One region of the Alteromonas sp. ABM1_013 genome, then DNA from elsewhere that is predicted to be linked to it. Evidence: predicted binding sites of a transcription regulator. Region 1 holds the regulator's gene; each other region holds the start of a gene.
The links. The regulator FNR, encoded in region 1, switches genes on or off when oxygen is low (the NO sensors DNR and NnrR bind a similar motif). The targets are predictions, from matches to a motif close to TTGATCTAGATCAA.
Positions count from the first base shown of each region.

Region 2: a site for FNR is predicted at 4,892-4,905, ahead of ccoG (cytochrome c oxidase accessory protein CcoG). Genes of this name have one in related genera too.
Region 3: a site for FNR is predicted at 2,806-2,819, ahead of clpB (ATP-dependent chaperone ClpB). Genes of this name have one in related genera too.

Region 1 covers NZ_JBSWXH010000003.1:802,693-809,042, reverse strand. The annotation lists gene ACXAGK_RS11825 (DUF2987 domain-containing protein) at 1-146, shown strand, start outside; gene ACXAGK_RS11820 (patatin-like phospholipase family protein) at 170-1,195, opposite strand; gene ttcA (tRNA 2-thiocytidine(32) synthetase TtcA) at 1,196-2,149, opposite strand; gene uspE (universal stress protein UspE) at 2,385-3,308, opposite strand; gene fnr (fumarate/nitrate reduction transcriptional regulator Fnr) at 3,599-4,339, opposite strand; gene ACXAGK_RS11800 (sulfite exporter TauE/SafE family protein) at 4,385-5,044, opposite strand; gene ccoS (cbb3-type cytochrome oxidase assembly protein CcoS) at 5,031-5,261, opposite strand; gene ACXAGK_RS11790 (heavy metal translocating P-type ATPase) at 5,263-6,350, opposite strand, start outside.
Region 2 covers NZ_JBSWXH010000001.1:323,552-329,901, forward strand. The annotation lists gene ACXAGK_RS01420 (TonB-dependent receptor plug domain-containing protein) at 36-1,958, opposite strand; cobalamin riboswitch at 2,050-2,313, opposite strand; gene ACXAGK_RS01425 (serine/threonine protein kinase) at 2,418-3,401, opposite strand; gene ccoG (cytochrome c oxidase accessory protein CcoG) at 3,398-4,828, opposite strand; gene ACXAGK_RS01435 (hypothetical protein) at 5,310-5,675, shown strand; gene ACXAGK_RS01440 (DUF3016 domain-containing protein) at 5,794-6,339, shown strand.
Region 3 covers NZ_JBSWXH010000002.1:855,406-861,755, forward strand. The annotation lists gene ACXAGK_RS08355 (outer membrane protein assembly factor BamD) at 57-821, opposite strand; gene rluD (23S rRNA pseudouridine(1911/1915/1917) synthase RluD) at 1,007-1,990, shown strand; gene pgeF (peptidoglycan editing factor PgeF) at 2,007-2,762, shown strand; gene clpB (ATP-dependent chaperone ClpB) at 3,013-5,589, shown strand; gene dld (D-lactate dehydrogenase) at 5,713-6,350, shown strand, end outside.

The DNA.
Region 1 (6,350 bases):
AAGACAAAAATTTAGATTTCGTTACGCCGCAGGGTGTACAAATTAACAATGGTGTTCTGCAGTTAGAGCAAGAGTGGATAAATGAGGCGAAAGGCTTAACGCTGCCACAAGCGCCGCTGCGTGTAACAGCTATGGCGTCAAGTTAATCTACCTTTTGAACAATTAGGTATCAGGTTAGTAACTGATACCTAATTTGCTCTGCAATTCGCGCTATGGTCTCTTCGCCTTTTGCGCAAAGTTCTTCTGCCCTATGGAACTCCATAATACCTACATCAGTCAGCTGAGGTTCTATTAGTATATCTGGCGGGTCGCCGGCTAAACGAGACCGAGTAACACGAGCTTGAAGTATTTCAAGTGAGCTGCTCATTACACTCATAATTCCTGGCGGGTTGCGCTTATTCACCTTTGCAGGCACTTCAGTAAATTCTTCTTCTACTTTTTCAATAACATCAGAGGCTATGCTTTCTTCGGTATTCAAATCTTCAGAAGCATTGACTTGAAGTTGCTCTTCATTTTCATCTGACGTTTTGTCATCTTTACTGTCTGGCGAAAACCATTGGCGCAATACGTTTTGGCTTTTAGTAAAAAAGTCTTCGGTTTTACGTTGGTTTTCTTCGTGGTCTTGCCTTAACTTTTCCAACCGAAGCGGGCGAAAATCAGCGTTAAGATTAACCGCAATCACAAAATCAGCCCCTAATTGACGACACAAGTTCACCGGTACAGGGTTAACAACAGCGCCATCCACTAGCCATCGATCGCCATGAGCAACGGGGGCAAAGAGCGCTGGAATAGCGCATGACGCTTGAATGGTATCGCCGATAGGACCTGAATTAAATACCACTTCACGTCCGGTATATAGGTCAGTTGCCACAGCCGCAAAAGGTTTAAGCATATCTTCATAGGTAGATTCACAAAACTCGCTAGCAAGTTTGTCGAAAACTTTTTGTCCGCTGGCAATACCGCCACGTCTTAATCCAACACCCATAAGAGCAAGTACCTGCCAGTCGCTAAGTGAACAGGCCCATTCTTTTAAACCTTCTAGCTTACCACTTGCGTAGGCAGCACCAACGTAGGCGCCAATAGAGCAACCAGCAACAACGTCGATTTTAACGCCAAGCTTTTCCAATGCTTCAATTATACCAATGTGTGTCCAGCCCCTTGCGGCACCGGCACCTAACGCCAGTCCAATTTTCATTTACTTTGGTTCCATAATATTTACTACTTCGATAGCATTGTCTTCATCACTGAGATCTGCGCTATTTTCTGTAGCAAAAGAAGGTTCATCAAATCCTATATCACCATCTGCAACGGGGCCATCTTGAGTGACGATAGATTTAAAATCATAAAGATTACTATCTACAAGATGTGAAGGGGCCACGTTTTGAAGCGCACGGAACATTGATTCAATACGACCTGGGAAACGGCGGTTCCAGTCTTGAAGCATTGCTTTTATGTTCTGGCGCTGAAGATTTTCTTGTGAACCACACAGGTTACAAGGAATAATTGGGAACTCAGCGGCTTGAGAATATTTTTCAATGTCTTTTTCGCTGCAGTAGGCCAGTGGACGAATGACAATATGCTCGCCGTTATCGCTAACCAGTTTTGGTGGCATAGATTTCAGCTTACCACCGTGAAACATATTCAGGAAAAACGTTTCTAGCATGTCGTCACGGTGGTGACCTAATGCAATTTTCGTCGCGCCTAGTTCTTTCGCTGTGCGGTATAAAATACCACGGCGCAAACGAGAGCAAAGCGAACAAGTCGTTTTCCCTTCAGGAATCTTGTCTTTAACAATAGAGTAGGTGTCTTCTTCTACAATCTTGTAATCGACGCCTATGCTGTCTAAATACTCGGGCAAGATATGTTCAGGAAAACCAGGTTGCTTCTGGTCAAGATTTACCGCAATAATATCAAAATGAATAGGCGCAATCTTCTTTAAAAACAATAAAATATCAAGCATGGTATAGCTGTCTTTACCTCCCGATAAACACACCATAACCTTGTCGTTGTTTTCAATCATACCGAAATCGCCAATGGCCTTACCCACGTTGCGACGAAGTCGTTTCTGAAGTTTGTTGAAGTTGTACTTTTGCTTACTTTGCGCGGCGTTTAACGTCGGCGCATCAGCACTGCTTGTGCCTAAACTCATAATTAACTAGCTTGGTTTGTGATAAAGGCGCCATTATACATTAAAGCGCCTTTTCGAGACTATGGCTGTGTTGTTAAATTTATCGAGAAGCGTTAAGTATTGATTTAAGCGTGTATGATCAACTTTCAGCATTAACTGCTAAATGCGCAGTTTTTTTTCATGAAAAACGCCCATCGCCGATTCGCCATTTGTCGCCACCAAGTGACTTGGTATTTAAACGAAATTAAGTCGTTAACTACACGGTTATCGGTGATTCAAACCCATCTGGCTTAATCGCAAGTACGTCACAATTTAGTTCATCAATAACGTGCTCGGCAGTATTGCCAATAAGCGCCGCCGAAATACCAACCCGTCCCACGGTGCCTATTACAACTAACTCGGCATCGAGTGTTTTAGCCACTTGCGGGATAACTTTTTCAGGCAAGCCTTCTTTCACCACACATTTATTTTCTGGAATACCATATTTCAGCGCGTGACTACGCATTTCTTTCATATGATGATTTTTTACCGCATCGTGATACGTATCAGGGTCAAACTCTGGCACTTCAATGGCAATGTTAAGTGGAGTTGTAGGGTAGCTATTCACTAAATTAACGTTACCTTTTAGCAAAGAGGCATAATCGTTAGCGATTATCGTAAGCTTGTCGTTTAGTGCAGCATGCTCATCATCTTCACTGCCTACGTTTACTGCAGCTATAATTTCACCGCCTTCTGGCCAGTCGTGTTCTTTAACGAGCAGTACAGGGCGTGGGCACTTGCGCATTAGATGCCAGTCTGTAGGGGTAAAGATTACTGAGGCAAGGTCGTCATGTTTTTTAGTGGCTTTTACCACCAAGTCGATTTGGTTATTAAGGGCGTAATAAATAATCGACTCATAAGCACGGTTGTTCCACTCAACCACAATATCGGTCTCTGAAAAGCCTTGTTCTTTTAGCTGGGCAGATAACCATTTGGCGTGCTCTTTTGTAACGGCATCGCGCATTGATTCACGTTCGTCGGGGCTAAGCATGGTTGTCATATCGTAAGACAAATCATATACCACCATCATAGCGGTAACCGTGGCGCCGGTTTTTGACGCAAGTTCATAGGCACGGCTTAGGGCAGGCTGGTTGTCGCGTTCCGCGTCCACCACGGCAAGAATTCGTTTACACTCAATCATAACGTCTCCTCAACTACAAAGCTTTGTATGGCTGTCGACATCGATATTGTTTCAAAACAGTTTATATAAACCATTTACATTAACTATAAACGACATTTGGAAAAACGTGAGTTGTTTTGGATCAAGGCGTAAATAATTCGTTGATAAAAAAAGGGCCAATTCGAATGTTACGGGAGCTTTAACGCCCAATGGATGGATATCGTGTTACTCAGTGAGGGAATACAGTGAAATTTTAAAGATTAAAACTAAAAAGCGCGCATGTAGCGCGCTAAAGATAACAGAAGAATAAATTAACCGTTACAGACTACGCTAGGGCCATTTAACGCCTCCAACTTGGTATTTAACCGATCAAAATCCAAAATAGAGATCAATTTACCGTCTACTTTGATAATGTTTTCTTTCTGAAAACGGCTTAATAGGCGACTAATGGTTTCTATCGTTAAGCCTAAGTAGTTGCCGATTTCGTTTCGGGTCATAGTTAGGTGAAATTCTCTGTGCGAGAAGCCACGCTCTTCAAAGCGCTGAGATAAGTGTGAGATGAAATACAATAAACGCTCTTCCGCCGTACGCTTGTTTAAAAGCATGATCATGTCGTGATCTTGTTTAATTTCTGCGCTCATAAAGCTCATGATCTGATGGCGAAGCTTGGGAAATTGCACAGACATCTCATCTAGTGTGTCATAAGGCAACTCACACACCATGGCGGTTTCTAGCGCAGAAGTGTAGCTTTGATGTTTATTCTCCCGCAGGGCATCGAAACCAATAATATCACCAGGGAAGTGGAAGCCGGTGATTTGCTCTTCACCTTCTTGGTTGGTTACAAATGATTTGAAAGAGCCAGTTCTAACGGCGAAAAGCGAACGAAATTTATCGCCAGTTTGAATGAGCGTATCACCTTTGTGAAGCGGCTTTTTGCGCTCAATTATATCGTCAAGAGACTCGATTTCTGTTTTGTTCAGCGCCACCGGTAAACACAAGTGACTGAAGCTACAGTTTTGACAGTGAATAGAAAATTGGCTTCCTTTGCTCATAATACATGCTCTTTTGAAGATTACCCAATAATGATACACCCATTTTTAAACGATTGCGCCATGAATAAGATAAGCCGCATAAATGGCCATTATTACGGCAATTATTTGTCTAACGTTATTGTTTTGAAAACTGCTAACAATATACTGACTGCCTGCACTTGCTGCGAGTAGCGTTGGCAAAGTACCTAAACCGAAGAAAAACATGATGGCAGCGCCCTGCAATGCATTCCCCGCCGCTAAAGACCAAGTAAGTGTTGAATACACTAATCCACAAGGCAACCAGCCCCAAATAAACCCATAAGGAATAGCACTAAAAGGGGTTTTGAAAGGTAAAAAACGCTTAGATAACGGCTGCAGTTTAGAAAATAAACCTTTGCCTGCGTTTTCTAACACCGTTAACCCTGTCCACCATTTGCCTAAATAACAGGCCAACAACAGCAACATAATACCGCTGAGTAAAGACAGGGCATAATTGGCCAGAGGAATATAGTCTGCTGCAATTTTGCCAAGTGCGCCGGTCAGTGCGCCAGCAATGGTGTAGCTAGCTATGCGCCCCATGTTATAGGCTAGGGCGTAAGGCACTGCTGAAGCACCTTTTGGTGACACCATTCTTAGCGCTGCCACTATACCGCCGCACATGCCCACGCAGTGAACACCGCCCGCTAAGCCGATAAGAAAAGCTGAGAAGTAATTAATCCCCTCCATGCTGCCCTTGGTTTTTCTCTACTTTAGTATTCTGAAGTTGCTTGCGTTGTTCAGCGAGCTTTTTTTCTTCGGGCGGAAGATCATCGTCAAACAGTATGCTGTAACCTTGACGGTCTAAATCTTCAAACTGATTAGTTTTAACCGCCCAAAAGAATATTACGATAGCGACGGCTACTATAATGATGGCGATTGGAATTAAAACGTAAATAATGCTCATACTATTTGCCCAGAAGTCGCGTAGAGTTTGTCACTACTATGATACTGCTTAATGACATGCCAACAACCGCCATCCACGGCGAAAGTAGGCCAGATACGGCGAAAGGTAAGATCAAAACGTTGTAACCTACCGACCAACCAATATTTTGTCTTATTTTTTGCTTCACTTGATGCGCAGTTCGAATGAGTTCTGGCACAGAAAGCAGCTGATCGCCAAGCAAAATCACGTCGGCTGCAGTTTTCGCAACATCTGTAGCATTACCTACCGCTATCGCTACATCAGCACTTGCAAGAACAGGGGCGTCATTAATACCATCGCCCATCATCATAACCTTTGAGCCAGATTGCTGCATAGCTTGAACCGCTTCATATTTATGCTCTGGGGTAAGGCCCCCTTTAGCGGTAGAAATTGGTAAAGGTTTGGTGAGGGAATCAACGTTTTGCTGTGTATCGCCGCTTAGTACAGCGAGGGTATGACTTTTTGCCAATATATCGAGGGTTTCTTGGGTATCGTCACGCAGTGAGTCACGAACTTCAAAAGCCGCCATAATACGGCCTTTGACAGTAAGAAATACGTTAGCCGAGGGATAGCGCTCGATAAACGATTGCTGTGATTCGTGAACACTGAACGCTGCTGAGCCCATGGAGAAAAGCGTGTCATTAATTTCACCGCTAATTCCGCCACCTGGCGTGACCGTGAAATTTGTCACTTTGTGTACGGTGTTGCCGCTTGACGTTTTATCACCGCTAAAGTCCTTATTACCGCTAAAGGCTTTTTTGTCGCTAAAGGCTTTAGCAATAGGGTGTTCAGAGCGAGATTCTAGGGCGCGGGCGATTGATAGCGCGCTTTGGCTGTCTACGCCGTCAGCATACCAGGCGTTTGATATAGTGAACTTACCTTGTGTCAGCGTACCGGTTTTGTCGAGTGCGATAGTGTCAATGCCAGTGATTTGCTCAAGAGCATCGGCACGCTTTAGCAAAATACCTTGTCTGTTTAATTTCGCCATAGCGCAAGTGAGCGCTGATGGCGTGGCTAACCCTAGGGCGCAAGGACAGGTTGCTACCAACACGGAAATGGTGATCCAAAACG
Region 2 (6,350 bases), on a different contig from region 1:
TAGCCGATTGAATTGCTAGGCTTGGCCTAAATTAACTACATAGTATAGTTAACAGAAAGCAGTGCTCTTCGCTCCTGCCCCGCATAACCTACAATATCTTCATAGTCGGTATCGAATGCATTGTCGACTTTCAACGATACCTGCCACTGACTGTCGATTTGATAACCTACGTTAACGGTAGCAAGGGTATAAGCTGAAAGCGCTAACCTTTGAGACGACTCAGGGAATGGTGGGAAGAAAGTGTCGTAACGGCTTCCGGTGTAGGCCAGCTTGGTGTAAAAGCTGAACTTTTCTGTACCAAAGTCAGTGGTATAAGTTATCGAGCCTTGATGGCGAGCACGACGTAACTCTGTGCTTGTGATACCACTGTCAGTTTGCTCAGCGTCTAGGTAGCTGTAGGCGGCGGTAAGGTCCCCATAGCCACTGTCCCAGTTTAGCTCTACATCAATCCCTTCCCGAGAACTTTCACCATCGATATTATCCGCACTGAACGCACCTAAGTCAGAAACATAAACAAAGCCGTTAATTTCGTCTTCAAGATCGGTGGTATAGGTACTGATTTGACCAGAAAGCGATTGCCAGTTGGCTTTAACACCTACTTCCCACTCTTCACTGGTTTCAGGCTCTAGGTTAGGGTTTCCGATGAAGCTTGCAGGGAAATAACCAAAGCGTTCAGTAAAGGTTGGTGTTTTAACAGCTCTACCATAGCTTGTGAAAACAGCGTAGTGGTCGTTAAGTTGCCATGTCAAACCGCCGCGATAACTTACGGCATTGTCGAACTCACTATTATTGTCGAACCTTGCGCTTAATGTTGCCGTTAGCGACTCGGTAAACTGACTGTTTGTTTCTGCAAATACGCTGTAGGTGTTGTCGTGTTGTTTTTGGTTAGGATCGCCAAATACAATAGGGCCGCGCTGGTCAAAAAGGCGCTGTAGATATTCAACGCCGCCTGCAAAATCCCAATTGTCGATGGTGTAAAAACCGGTCCAGTTTAACTCAATACGTTCACCCGTGGTGCCGCCTGTATCAGTACCCGATTCAGTATTATCGTTTTCATCTTTACGATAGTGTGCACTTAATGCCGAACGGTAGCCTGTGTTTTCAGGGGCAAATTCCCATCTTAATTTCGCACTAACTTGTGTGCCATCTGTTACGTTATCTGTATCAGCGGGAAGGCCGGTTATTACAAAGTCAGTACCGTCATAGTCATTTTCATATTGAACAGTACGTAAATTCGCGATGAAGGTGTGCTCGGTGGTGGCGGCATAATTGAGGTTTATGCCAGCAGTCATATTGTCATAGCCATCGTCTTCGTTACCAACGCGAGATACGTTATCGCCGTCAGTTCGAATATAGCTCGCGTAGGCAGACACTCCCACGTCATCGCTCTGTGAGCGCGCATTCATGCTGCCCTGAAGGGTACCTTGAGAGCCAATGCCAGCTGAAAAATCTACGTGAGAAACATTGTCGGCAAACTGGCCAGATTTAGTGGTAATGCTCAGTACACCACCAATTGCACCGCTACCCCACCTCGCACTTTGCGGGCCGCGAAGTAGCTCAATGCGCACTACGTTGGCGCTAGTAAGATGAGCAAGGTCAACAAGACTCCCTTGGCCTACATCGTTGGCAACAACACCATCAATTAAAACAAGTAGATGGTTGGTTTCACCGCCGCGCACGCGCAGCTCTGTTAAGCCACCAGGACTGCCTGACTGAGACAAGCTAACGCCCGGTAGGCCGCGAATTAGTTCGGTAAGTTGAAGTGCGCCCGAAGCTTTAATGTCGCTTTCAGTCAGCACCGATACTGAGCCAGGCAGTTTAGTTAGCGAAATAGGTAAACGGGTGCCGGTGACGGTTAGCGTTTCAATATCTTGGTTTGAAGTTTGCGCGAAGGCAGATGTGCTTAAGCACGAAATAACTGCAGCGCTAAGGGCTGCTTTAGTAAAATGTGTACGCATGGTTTTTATATTATCTTTGATGCGCTCCACCCGAGCACATGATGAGTGAAAGTGCACGTTGTTACTTATTCTTTTGAATAGGAGCAAAAAACGACACCATGAAGTACAGGCCGGTATCCGGGCTTACTCGCCAATACCGATAAGGTAATGGCTCTTTTGCCTTCCCATCTAGTGGCGTCTGATTGCGCTGAAGCGCGTTGACGTATAAAAGACAGTGGCGAATGAAAAGAAAACGACAATGCGTTGAGTTTACCGTTGCGGGGGCAGCATCAGCTTTTCACTGATTTCCCGTTTAACTATTGTCACAGTAGTAGTTATGGAGCGCGACAAAAGCACCTACACAGCGCGATTATATAGAACTTAAAAAGTGATAGCGAATACGGTTTCTTATAAGTTACGCTTTTTCGATTTGTATAAAAATATCGAAAAAGCGCTTTGATAAGTGATGTAAAAGTTGAATCAGTAACCTAGTTTCAACGGGGGCTCTTGGAGTGCAGATAGCTGTTCTTTAAGGGCAAGTATTTGGCCTTCCCAATATTTGTCTTCAGCAAACCATGGGAACGCACGAGGAAACGCAGGGTCTTCCCACCGACGAGAAAGCCACGCCATGTAATGCACCATGCGCATTGCTCTAAGCGGTTCGATAAGCGCTAACTGAGCCGTATCGAATTCGTGAAATTCTTCGTAGGCCTCTACTAGGGTATCTAGCTGCAAAAGCTGCTGTTGGCGGTCGCCACTTAACATCATCCATAAGTCTTGAATAGCGGGTCCCATACGGCAGTCATCTAAGTCAACGAAGGTTGGACCGTCGCGCCATAGTATATTGCCTGGGTGGCAGTCACCGTGTAAACGAATATTCGATGTTGGCTTATACGCTTGTTGGGTGGCCTCAATAACTGGATTGAGTATGGCAAAAAAGGCCGTCTTCAAATGCTCGGGTAGCAGTGTGCTTTGTAACAGAACCTGTTTGGGCTCATCAAGGTAACTTTCAATGTCAATTGAGGGGCGATCTGCAAACTCTTTAGCTGACGCAACGCGATGGATACGACCAATAAAACGCCCCATCCATTCGAGCTGATCAAGGTTGTCGTTTTCAAATTGTCTACCGCCTACCGAAGGGAATAGCGTAAATCGATAGTCAGTCTCTGCCACCGTATGATGATGGAGTGTTTTACCGTTTAAAGCTAAAGGTGCAGCCAATGGGATTTCGTTATCCATGAGTTCTGCGGCGAACTCATGCTCTTCAAGAATTTGCGCATCTGTCCATCGACCTGGGCGATAGAATTTTGCCACATAGCGCTGACCGTCTTCAGCCAAAAATTGATAAACGCGGTTTTCATAGCTGTTGAGCGCTAGCAGGCCGCTTTGAAGAAAAATGCCCTGACTTTCCAGGGCATCTAATATGGTGTCTGGGCTAAGCCCAGAAAAAGAAAAATCTGTCATCGATAAAGGAACTTCGTTGGTTCATCAACCGTAACCGTTTCCCCATCAATAGTGGTGGTTACACTGATAAAAATATCGGTAACCGTATCTTCCAGATTATAAGCGTCCGTTGCAACAGAAATCGGCGTACTGTAAACCGCACCACCTTTAACTGTTACTTCTTGCTCGCCTATGTATTCGTAGTCAGGAAGACCTTTTACAGCAATAGTATACGTTTGCTCTTGCTGGGTTTTGTTGAGCACTTTTATGGTATATACGTTTTCAATAAGCCCTTCATTGGTCTCGCGGTACAGTGAGTTTCTGTCGCGGATGATGTCGACTTCAGTTGGGCTGCGTGTCCAAATATTGGCGAATAACAAACCCGTCATCACCAGAAGAACGACAAAGTAACCAATTAGCTTAGGACGAAAAACGTGAGTCTTGCCGCCCGCAAGTTCTTCCTCTGAGGTAAAGCTTATCAAGCCTTTGGGGTAGCCCATTTTATCCATTACGCCATTACAGGCATCAACACAGGCACCGCAGTTGATGCATTCGTATTGAAGGCCGTTGCGAATATCAATACCGGTAGGGCAGACTTGAACACATAAATTACAGTCAATGCAGTCACCTAAGCCTTTTTCCTGCACCTGTTCGTGACTGAGCTTTCGAGGGCGTGGGCCGCGCTGTTCGCCGCGTTTTGCATCGTAAGATACGGTAAATGTATCTTTGTCGAACATGGCAGATTGGAATCGTGCATAAGGGCAAATGTGGGTACACATGATTTCACGCATGTAGCCTGCATTCCCGTAGGTACAAACTGCAAAGAAAATAACAGAAAACCCTGCCCAGAAACTGGTATCGAATGTGACGAAATCAACAAACAGAGCATCAATTGGCGTGAAGTAGCCGACAAAGGTTAGCGCAGTTAATAGGGCTACCAATACCCAAGCGGTATGCTTCGCCGTTTTACGCAAAAATTTATCTGCATCCATTTTACGCGCATCTAGCGCTATACGCTTGTTACGCGGGCCTTCGAACTTCTCTTCAAACCATGTGTATATGTATACCCATGTCGTCTGCGGGCACATAAAGCCACACCACACTCTACCTGCGAAGGTGGTGACGAAAAATAATGCAAAAGCAGAAACAATGAATATATAGGCCAGTAAGGTAAGGTCTTGAGGCCACAAAGTAAGAGAAAAAATAGTAAAACGCTGTTCGCCAATATCAAGCAGTACGGCCTGATGGCCGTTGTACTGAATCCATGGAATGATGGCAAAAAGGGCTAAAAAGAAAAGACCGAAGAAACGTCTAAACGTTTCCAAGGGGCCCTGCACGGCGCGCACATAAATACGGCTACGGGAGTCGTGACGTTTACCCTCTGTGGCTCCTTTGGGTTTATGTACTTTTACCGGTGTTACGTTTTTGACCGGTATTTGTTCATTCATAGCTTAACCTTATGTGACGTAACAAACTGCTTGTGCAGTATAACCGCGTTCAACACGTCATATTTAATATAGATCAATAATGCGGCGTATGGTCTACCTTTTTAAACTTTCAGTCAATACTGAAAGTTCAGAAAATAATGCTGGTGGCTTGTTATTTTTCTTTTGCATTATGTCATTTTGTAAATTTCTACATACAGCGACATGGCTAATGAGCGTAAAATTGAATAAATGGTTAGCCCTAAAAAGTGTCGGTCGAAAAAGTATACAAGTTATACCTTAGTATAAACTATCGTGTTTACAGTAAGTTAGATAACACACTACCATGCAGCGCAATTATGTGGCCAATAAGTGTCCAAATCATGTACAGTGAACCTTGTTGTAATACAAATTAGCAAAGCATTTATTAAGTATATTGTTGGTGAAAAGCGCACAAAGTAGGCGCTATTTGTTGTAAACCCCTATCAAAGTTAGCTGAGAAGTTATGTTACGGTTCTTTATTATCGCTGCGGAAATTATTGTTTTGGTAATAGTGCTGCGCTCTCCTTTTGTCCAGTATTTATTTGAAGATATTCAAAACTCTGTCTCTGACTGGCTGGTGTCCATTGCCACCCTTCCAGAGCGAAAAGAGTTACGTAGTTTGCAAGATAAAATAAATATTGAACTAAGCCCTTTGAAACCTTACCAGCAAAGCTACGTTAAACTAATTACCGCCGATGCTGCAAGCGTAAAACGCTTTCACCACACCTATTGTGAAAACGATGATATAAACCCTAATTTTACGGGAACTAAACGCGCAAAACTGTGCCTAATCATTAAGCAGTCGCCGGTTATGCAAGTTTCAAAGTGACATTAGCTTTTTGAGTAAGAAAAAGTTAAATCTAAAACTTTTCTAAGGTTTTTTTGATTAATAACTTTCTCAACGCTTGCTAACTTAAGGTTAAACGACTGAATTTAGGAGCATGAAAGTGAATAAATTACGTACTTTTTCTTGTTTAAGTTGCGCCGCAGCCGTAGGGGCTCTAGTTGTTTTTGCGCCAACCCAAGCCGCTGAGGTAGAGATAACATGGGAAGAGCCAGAATCTTACAGCGATGTCAGGCCAGCCAATGAATCTCGTAAACGCTTTCGTGAGCGAACTTTAAAAGACTTAGAAGAACACATTACAGAATTAGCTAGCGACCTGCCCGAATCACAGGTACTGTCGATGACGGTGACAAACGTTGATTTGGCTGGTCAAGTTTGGCCGAGCCAGTTTGTAGGTTTTGGCAGCGGGGCTGGCAGCGATGTGCGAATAATTAAACGCATAGATATTCCAAGAATGACGTTTAGTTACTCGCTATCTAATTCTGATGGTCAGGTCATTTTAAGTGGTGAGGATGTGAAGCTTAAAGACATGGACTTTATGGAGTCGAATATTCGTCACAACCGCACCGAGTCGTTATCGTACGAGAAAGCCATGCTCAACGACTGGTTTGCTGATACGTTCTCCACGCAAGTCGCGGCAAACGATTAATACACTTTTTT
Region 3 (6,350 bases), on a different contig from region 1:
TTTTTCGTTTTAACTATTAATGTTCTATAGTCGTTCGCGTCTCAAACTCTCTTCGACTAGCTAATAAACTCGCTGTCCGGATAGTTAAGTCTAAGTGTCTTCATTGCGTTATCACGAAGCTCTGTAAGACCAAGCTGCTCGTAGCTTGAAACCATAATTTCCAAGGCCTGTTGGACCTGCGTAGTGTTCGGGAAGTGCTCAATAACATAGCGACCACGGTTGGCAGCAGCAACATACGCCTCCCGTCTCATATAAAAGCGTGCAATAGCAATTTCATAACGCGCTAGGCGGTCTTTAATATGAACCATACGTTGCTTCGCATCGGCCGCATACTTGCTGTCTGGATACTGCTGGATAAGCCTGCGAAAGTCTTCAAACGCTGCGCGCGATTTTGATGGGTCTCTATCCGTACGATCGATGTTCATTAACTCTTGGAATAGGTTGCTGTCTGATTCCATGTTAGTTAAGCCACGCATGTAATACGCGTAGTCAACATCAGAGTGATTAGGATTAAGACGGATAAATCTGTCGATAGTGGCAAGTGTTTCTTCGTTCTTACCCGACTTATAGTAGCTGTAAATAAGATCTAGCTGTACTTGGTGAGACAGTGGACCAAACGGGTAACGGGAATCTAGCGCACTTAACGTTTGAGCAGCAGCGCTAAAGTTACCGACCTCCATGCTTTGCTTTGCTCTGTCGTACAGTTGCTGTGCACCCATGTTAGCTAAAACGGCTTTCTCTTCTTTATCTGAAGAACTACATCCTGCGACAGATACCATAGCTCCCAATAAAACGGGAGCCAGTAGACGAAATGATTTCATAATAATTCTATTTTCCTGCTAAACAGTTTAATACTTCGCTGTCTAAGCTCATGTGTTAAACAACAACACTTTAATTGCATTCTAACGTACTAACGACGAGAAAAACCATACAAAAACGTAAACAAGGCAGTGTACAGCGTGAATACTTGTTATAATACCCTTTTTTAGACGTAATCAATGGTGTTATGACACAGTCGCCGAACACAATACAACTAGAAGCTTCAACGGAAGCTGCGCATTTTGGTTTACGCTTAGATCAGGTTTTGGCTGATTTGTTCCCTGAATATTCTCGTTCTAAGTTAAAAACTTGGATTCAGGACGGAAATGTTGCGGTAAATGGTGAAGTGATCACCGTCCCAAGACACAAAATGCAAATGGATGAACTCATTACTGTACAAGCTGAAATGGACGTGCAGGTAACAAGTGTTGCGCAAGACATTGCGCTAGATATTGTTTATGAAGATGAGCACATCTTGGTAATAAATAAACCTGCTGATTTGGTCGTGCATCCTGGCGCGGGAAATCCAAGCGGTACAGTGCTTAATGCATTGCTAAATCACTATCCCGAAATTGACAAAGTTCCACGTGCAGGCATTGTCCACCGTCTTGACAAAGACACTACGGGCTTAATGGTAGTAGCAAAAACAATACCTGCGCAAACGCACCTTGTTGACCAGCTACAGCGCCGCGAGATGAGCCGTGAATATGAAGCTATTGCTCTAGGTACTATGGTTGCGGGTGGTATTGTAGATGAACCTATCGGTAGGCATGCCACAAAGCGCACGCATATGGCAGTTCGCGAAATGGGTAAACCAGCAGTAACGCATTATCGCGTTATTGAAAAGTTCCGCGCTTATACTCATTTGCGTTTGAAGCTTGAAACCGGTCGTACGCACCAAATCCGCGTGCACATGGCACATATAAAGCATCCGCTGTTAGGCGATCAGGTTTACGGCGGGCGTCCGCGTTTACCCAAAGGTGCGTCTGAGGAGTTTATTGCTACGCTTCGCGGATTTCAGCGTCAGGCGTTACATGCCGCTCAGCTATCGCTCTTCCATCCTGAGACCGAAGAGTGGATGACCTGGAAAACGCCGCTTCCTCAAGATATGCAAGACTTGCTAAAAGCGGTGAAGAAAGACTCTACAGACAACCCGCAAGATATGCTTTAAGCAGAACATTGACACTATGACATTTTCAGCTGCAAATTCACCTATTTCATCCGCGCTGGATTTAATTACGCCAGCGTGGTCATGCCCCTCTAATATTGTCGCTTATACAACGACAAGAAAAGGAGGCACGAGCTTAGGTGATTTTGCAGGCTTAAATGTTGGTGCGCACGTGGGAGATGATCTTTTACTAGTTAAAGCCAATAGAAGCTTTCTCCCACACAGCGAAAAGATAACGTGGCTAGAGCAAGTACACAGCAACCGCGTAGTGTCACTGCCAAGCGCGGACACTACCGCTGATGCAGCGTATTCTTCTTCCAATTCACATTTTTGCGCCGTAATGACTGCTGACTGTGTGCCCATCCTATTATGTGATGAGAATGGGCAAGAGGTGGCAGCAGTGCATGCAGGGTGGAAAGGGCTTGAGACTAATATTATTAGAAATGCGGTTGGGCAATTTAACTGCGATGCAAATAAAATCATGGCTTGGATAGGCCCCGCAATCAGCGGTTCTTGCTATGAAGTGGATGCTCAACTGGCGAGTAAGTTTCGCCATGTAGCCGGCGCCGTTGCCAATAGTAGTAATGAGGGTAAATACCTTTTAGATTTACCTTTAGTTGCACAGATGCAATTGCAGCAAGCTGGTGTTGAAGATATCACGCAAAGTAACCTGTGTACTTACACTGACGAGCGACGCTTCTATTCGCATCGGAGAGCCACTCATCAAAACAAACGCACAACTGGGCGCATGGTCAGCGTAATAGGTATGCTTTAGATATCTAATCCTATGGGCATTAGTTCTTAATCCCATCATTTATTTGCGCTAAATCAAAGTTTCTACAGTATTTGTTATCTTTTTGGCTAACTTTTCAATCTCATACTTGAATCACAATTGCGCAGCCTACATAACTAGAACATAAGCAATACCATTCCTCATAGAGCATTGCCCACTCAGCGAGAGTTAAAATGTTCGTAATTGCGGTGTGTTACCGCAGGTATAGTTGTTCACTTATTAGGTTGAGATTATGAGACTAGATAGATTTACCAGTAAATTTCAGCTCGCGATATCCGATGCTCAATCACTCGCATTGGGGCGAGATCATCAATACATTGAACCTGTCCACTTAATGACCGCCATGCTGAATCAGCAAGGTGGTTCAGTACGCCCGTTGCTTGATCAAGCTAACATTAATGTTAACGCACTTCGTTCTGCTTTGAGTCAGGCTATTGAACGTTTACCTAGAATTGAAGGCATTGGTGGTGATGTTCAATTAAGCAAAGACAGTGGCATTTTACTTAACCTTTGCGACAAGATTGCTCAGCAACGAAAAGACGAATATATAACGTCGGAGATCTTCGTGTTAGCAGCCCTTGAAGATAAAGGGCGATTGGGTGAGATCCTTAAAAGTTTGAATATCACCAAAGACGCTATTGAAAGCGCGATAGATGATATGCGTGGCGGACAGAAGGTGACAGACCCTAACGCTGAAGATGTGCGCCAGGCCCTTGAAAAGTACACCACAGACTTAACTGAGCGAGCGGAACAAGGCAAGCTCGACCCGGTAATTGGACGTGATGACGAAATTCGCCGTACCGTTCAAGTTCTGCAGCGCAGAACAAAAAACAACCCCGTGCTTATTGGTGAGCCTGGTGTAGGTAAAACGGCGATTGTAGAAGGGTTAGCGCAGCGCATTATTAACGGTGAAGTGCCTGAAGGATTGAAGAACAAGCGCGTTCTTGCCCTAGATATGGGCGCGTTAGTGGCTGGGGCTAAATACCGCGGTGAGTTTGAAGAACGTTTAAAGGCCGTTCTTAACGAATTGGCTAAAGAAGAAGGCCGCGTCATTCTATTCGTTGACGAACTGCACACCATGGTAGGTGCAGGGAAGGGCGATGGCGCCATGGATGCGGGGAATATGCTTAAACCGGCGCTGGCACGCGGTGAACTTCATTGTGTGGGGGCAACCACGCTAGACGAATATCGTCAGTACATTGAAAAAGACGCTGCGCTTGAGCGCCGTTTTCAGAAAGTATTGGTTGAAGAGCCAAGCGTAGAGGACACTATTGCTATTCTTCGAGGCTTAAAAGAGCGTTATGAACTCCATCACTCCGTAGATATTACTGACCCAGCTATTGTCGCAGCGGCAAGTTTGTCGCATCGTTATATTAGTGACCGTCAATTGCCCGATAAAGCCATCGACCTTATTGATGAAGCGGCCTCTAGCATTCGTTTGCAAATAGACTCTAAGCCAGAGGATATGGACCGTTTGGAGCGCAGGATTATCCAGCTTAAGTTGGAAGAGCAAGCGCTTGCTAAAGAAACAGATGATGCGAGTCATAAGCGCCTCGAAATGATTGAACTTGAGCGCGAGCAAGCAGAAACCAAGTATGCAGAGCTTGAAAAAGTATGGCTAGATGAAAAAGATGCCATGCAGGGTACCCAAACCATCAAAGGGGAACTTGAACAAGCAAAGCTAGATTTAGAAATTGCCCGTCGAGCATCTGATTTGAATCGTATGTCGGAACTTCAGTACGGCCGTATTCCTGAGCTTGAAGCCAAGCTCGAACAGGCGGCTGAAAATGAAACCCGTGAGACCACGCTTCTTAAAAATAAAGTAACGGATATTGAAATTGCAGATGTGCTCTCGCGATGGACAGGTATTCCTGTAGCGAGAATGCTTGAAGGCGAGCGCGAGAAGCTGTTGCGTATGGAAGATGTCCTTCATAAACGTGTAGTAGGGCAAGAAGAAGCCGTTGAAGCAGTATCAAATGCTATTCGCCGTTCACGTGCGGGGCTTGCCGATCCAAACCGTCCAATTGGCTCATTCTTGTTTCTAGGTCCAACGGGCGTAGGTAAAACTGAGCTCTGCAAAGCCTTGGCTGGCTTTATGTTCGATACTGAAGACGCCATGGTGCGTATCGATATGTCTGAGTTTATGGAAAAACACTCGGTCGCCCGTTTAGTCGGTGCGCCTCCTGGCTACGTTGGCTATGAGGAGGGTGGCTACTTAACCGAAGCAGTGCGCCGCAAGCCTTACTCGGTCATTTTGTTGGACGAGGTTGAAAAGGCACATCCTGATGTATTCAACATTTTACTTCAGGTGCTGGATGACGGCAGGCTGACTGATGGACAAGGGCGCACCGTAGATTTCAAAAATACCGTGGTGATCATGACATCTAATTTGGGTTCGGACATCATTCAAGATAAGCACAACGAAAGTCAGTATGACGATATGAAAGCATCGGTAATGAGCGTAGTAGGGCAGCACTTCAGGCCCGAGTTCATCAACCGTGTGGATGATATTGTGGTATTCCATCCGTTGGGCAAAGAGCAAATTAAGTCTATTGCTAAAATTCAGCTTGCTTCCCTTAGAGCACGACTAGCGGAAAAAGGTTACAAACTTACCTTGTCTGCCGCAGCCATGGACAAGTTAGCCGATGCAGGTTTCGACCCTGTGTTTGGTGCAAGACCGCTCAAGCGAGCAATACAAGTTCAGGTGGAAAATCCACTCGCACAGCAATTGCTGGCGGGCGAGTTATTACCCGAATCAACCATTCGTATTGATGCAGATGACAGCGGACTATTTGTAGTAAGCAGTTAATCAGCAAACCAAATCTTTAATTCAAAGGCACTAGAAACAGTGCCTTTTTTATTGCCTTGGCACTGTCTTTTCCTTTAGTTTACTCTGCTAAAGTAATTTCAGCGTGAGTGTTAGGAGTCATACATGGAAACAGCCCCAATTGTTAACGCATTTAAACGCGTGCTCGGGGAAAGCAACCTTGCCGTTGGAAAACGCCAAACTGAGCACTACCGAAAAGGATGGCGCTCGGGCGAAGGTGAAGCATTGGCTGTACTTTTTCCACATACGCTAATGCAATATTGGGAAGTGCTTAAGGTTTGCGTTGAATATAACTGCGTCATCATTATGCAGGCCGCTATAACGGGTTTGACTGAAGGTTCTACCCCGAGCGGAAATGATTACGATAGACCTGTGGTGGTAATTAACACCTTAGCCATGGATGATATCGTTTTAATAAACGACGGTAACCAAGTGTTGAGTTTTCCTGGGGCAACCTTATTTAAGCTTGAAAAAATGTTAAAGCCCCTTGGCCGCGCGCCACATTCGGTGATTGGATCGTCCTGTTTGGGGGCGTCTATCGTTGGTGGTGTAGCTAATAATTCTGGCGGCGCATTGGTTAAACGAGGCCCCGCTTATACGGAGTTGTCGCTATTTGCACAAATAGATGCTATCGGTGATTTAAAGCTGGTTAATCATTTAGGAATAGACTTGGGTGAAACACCAGAAGAAATTATCGGAAACCTTTCTTCTGGTAATTATTCAAAATCCCTCCCAGAAACGAG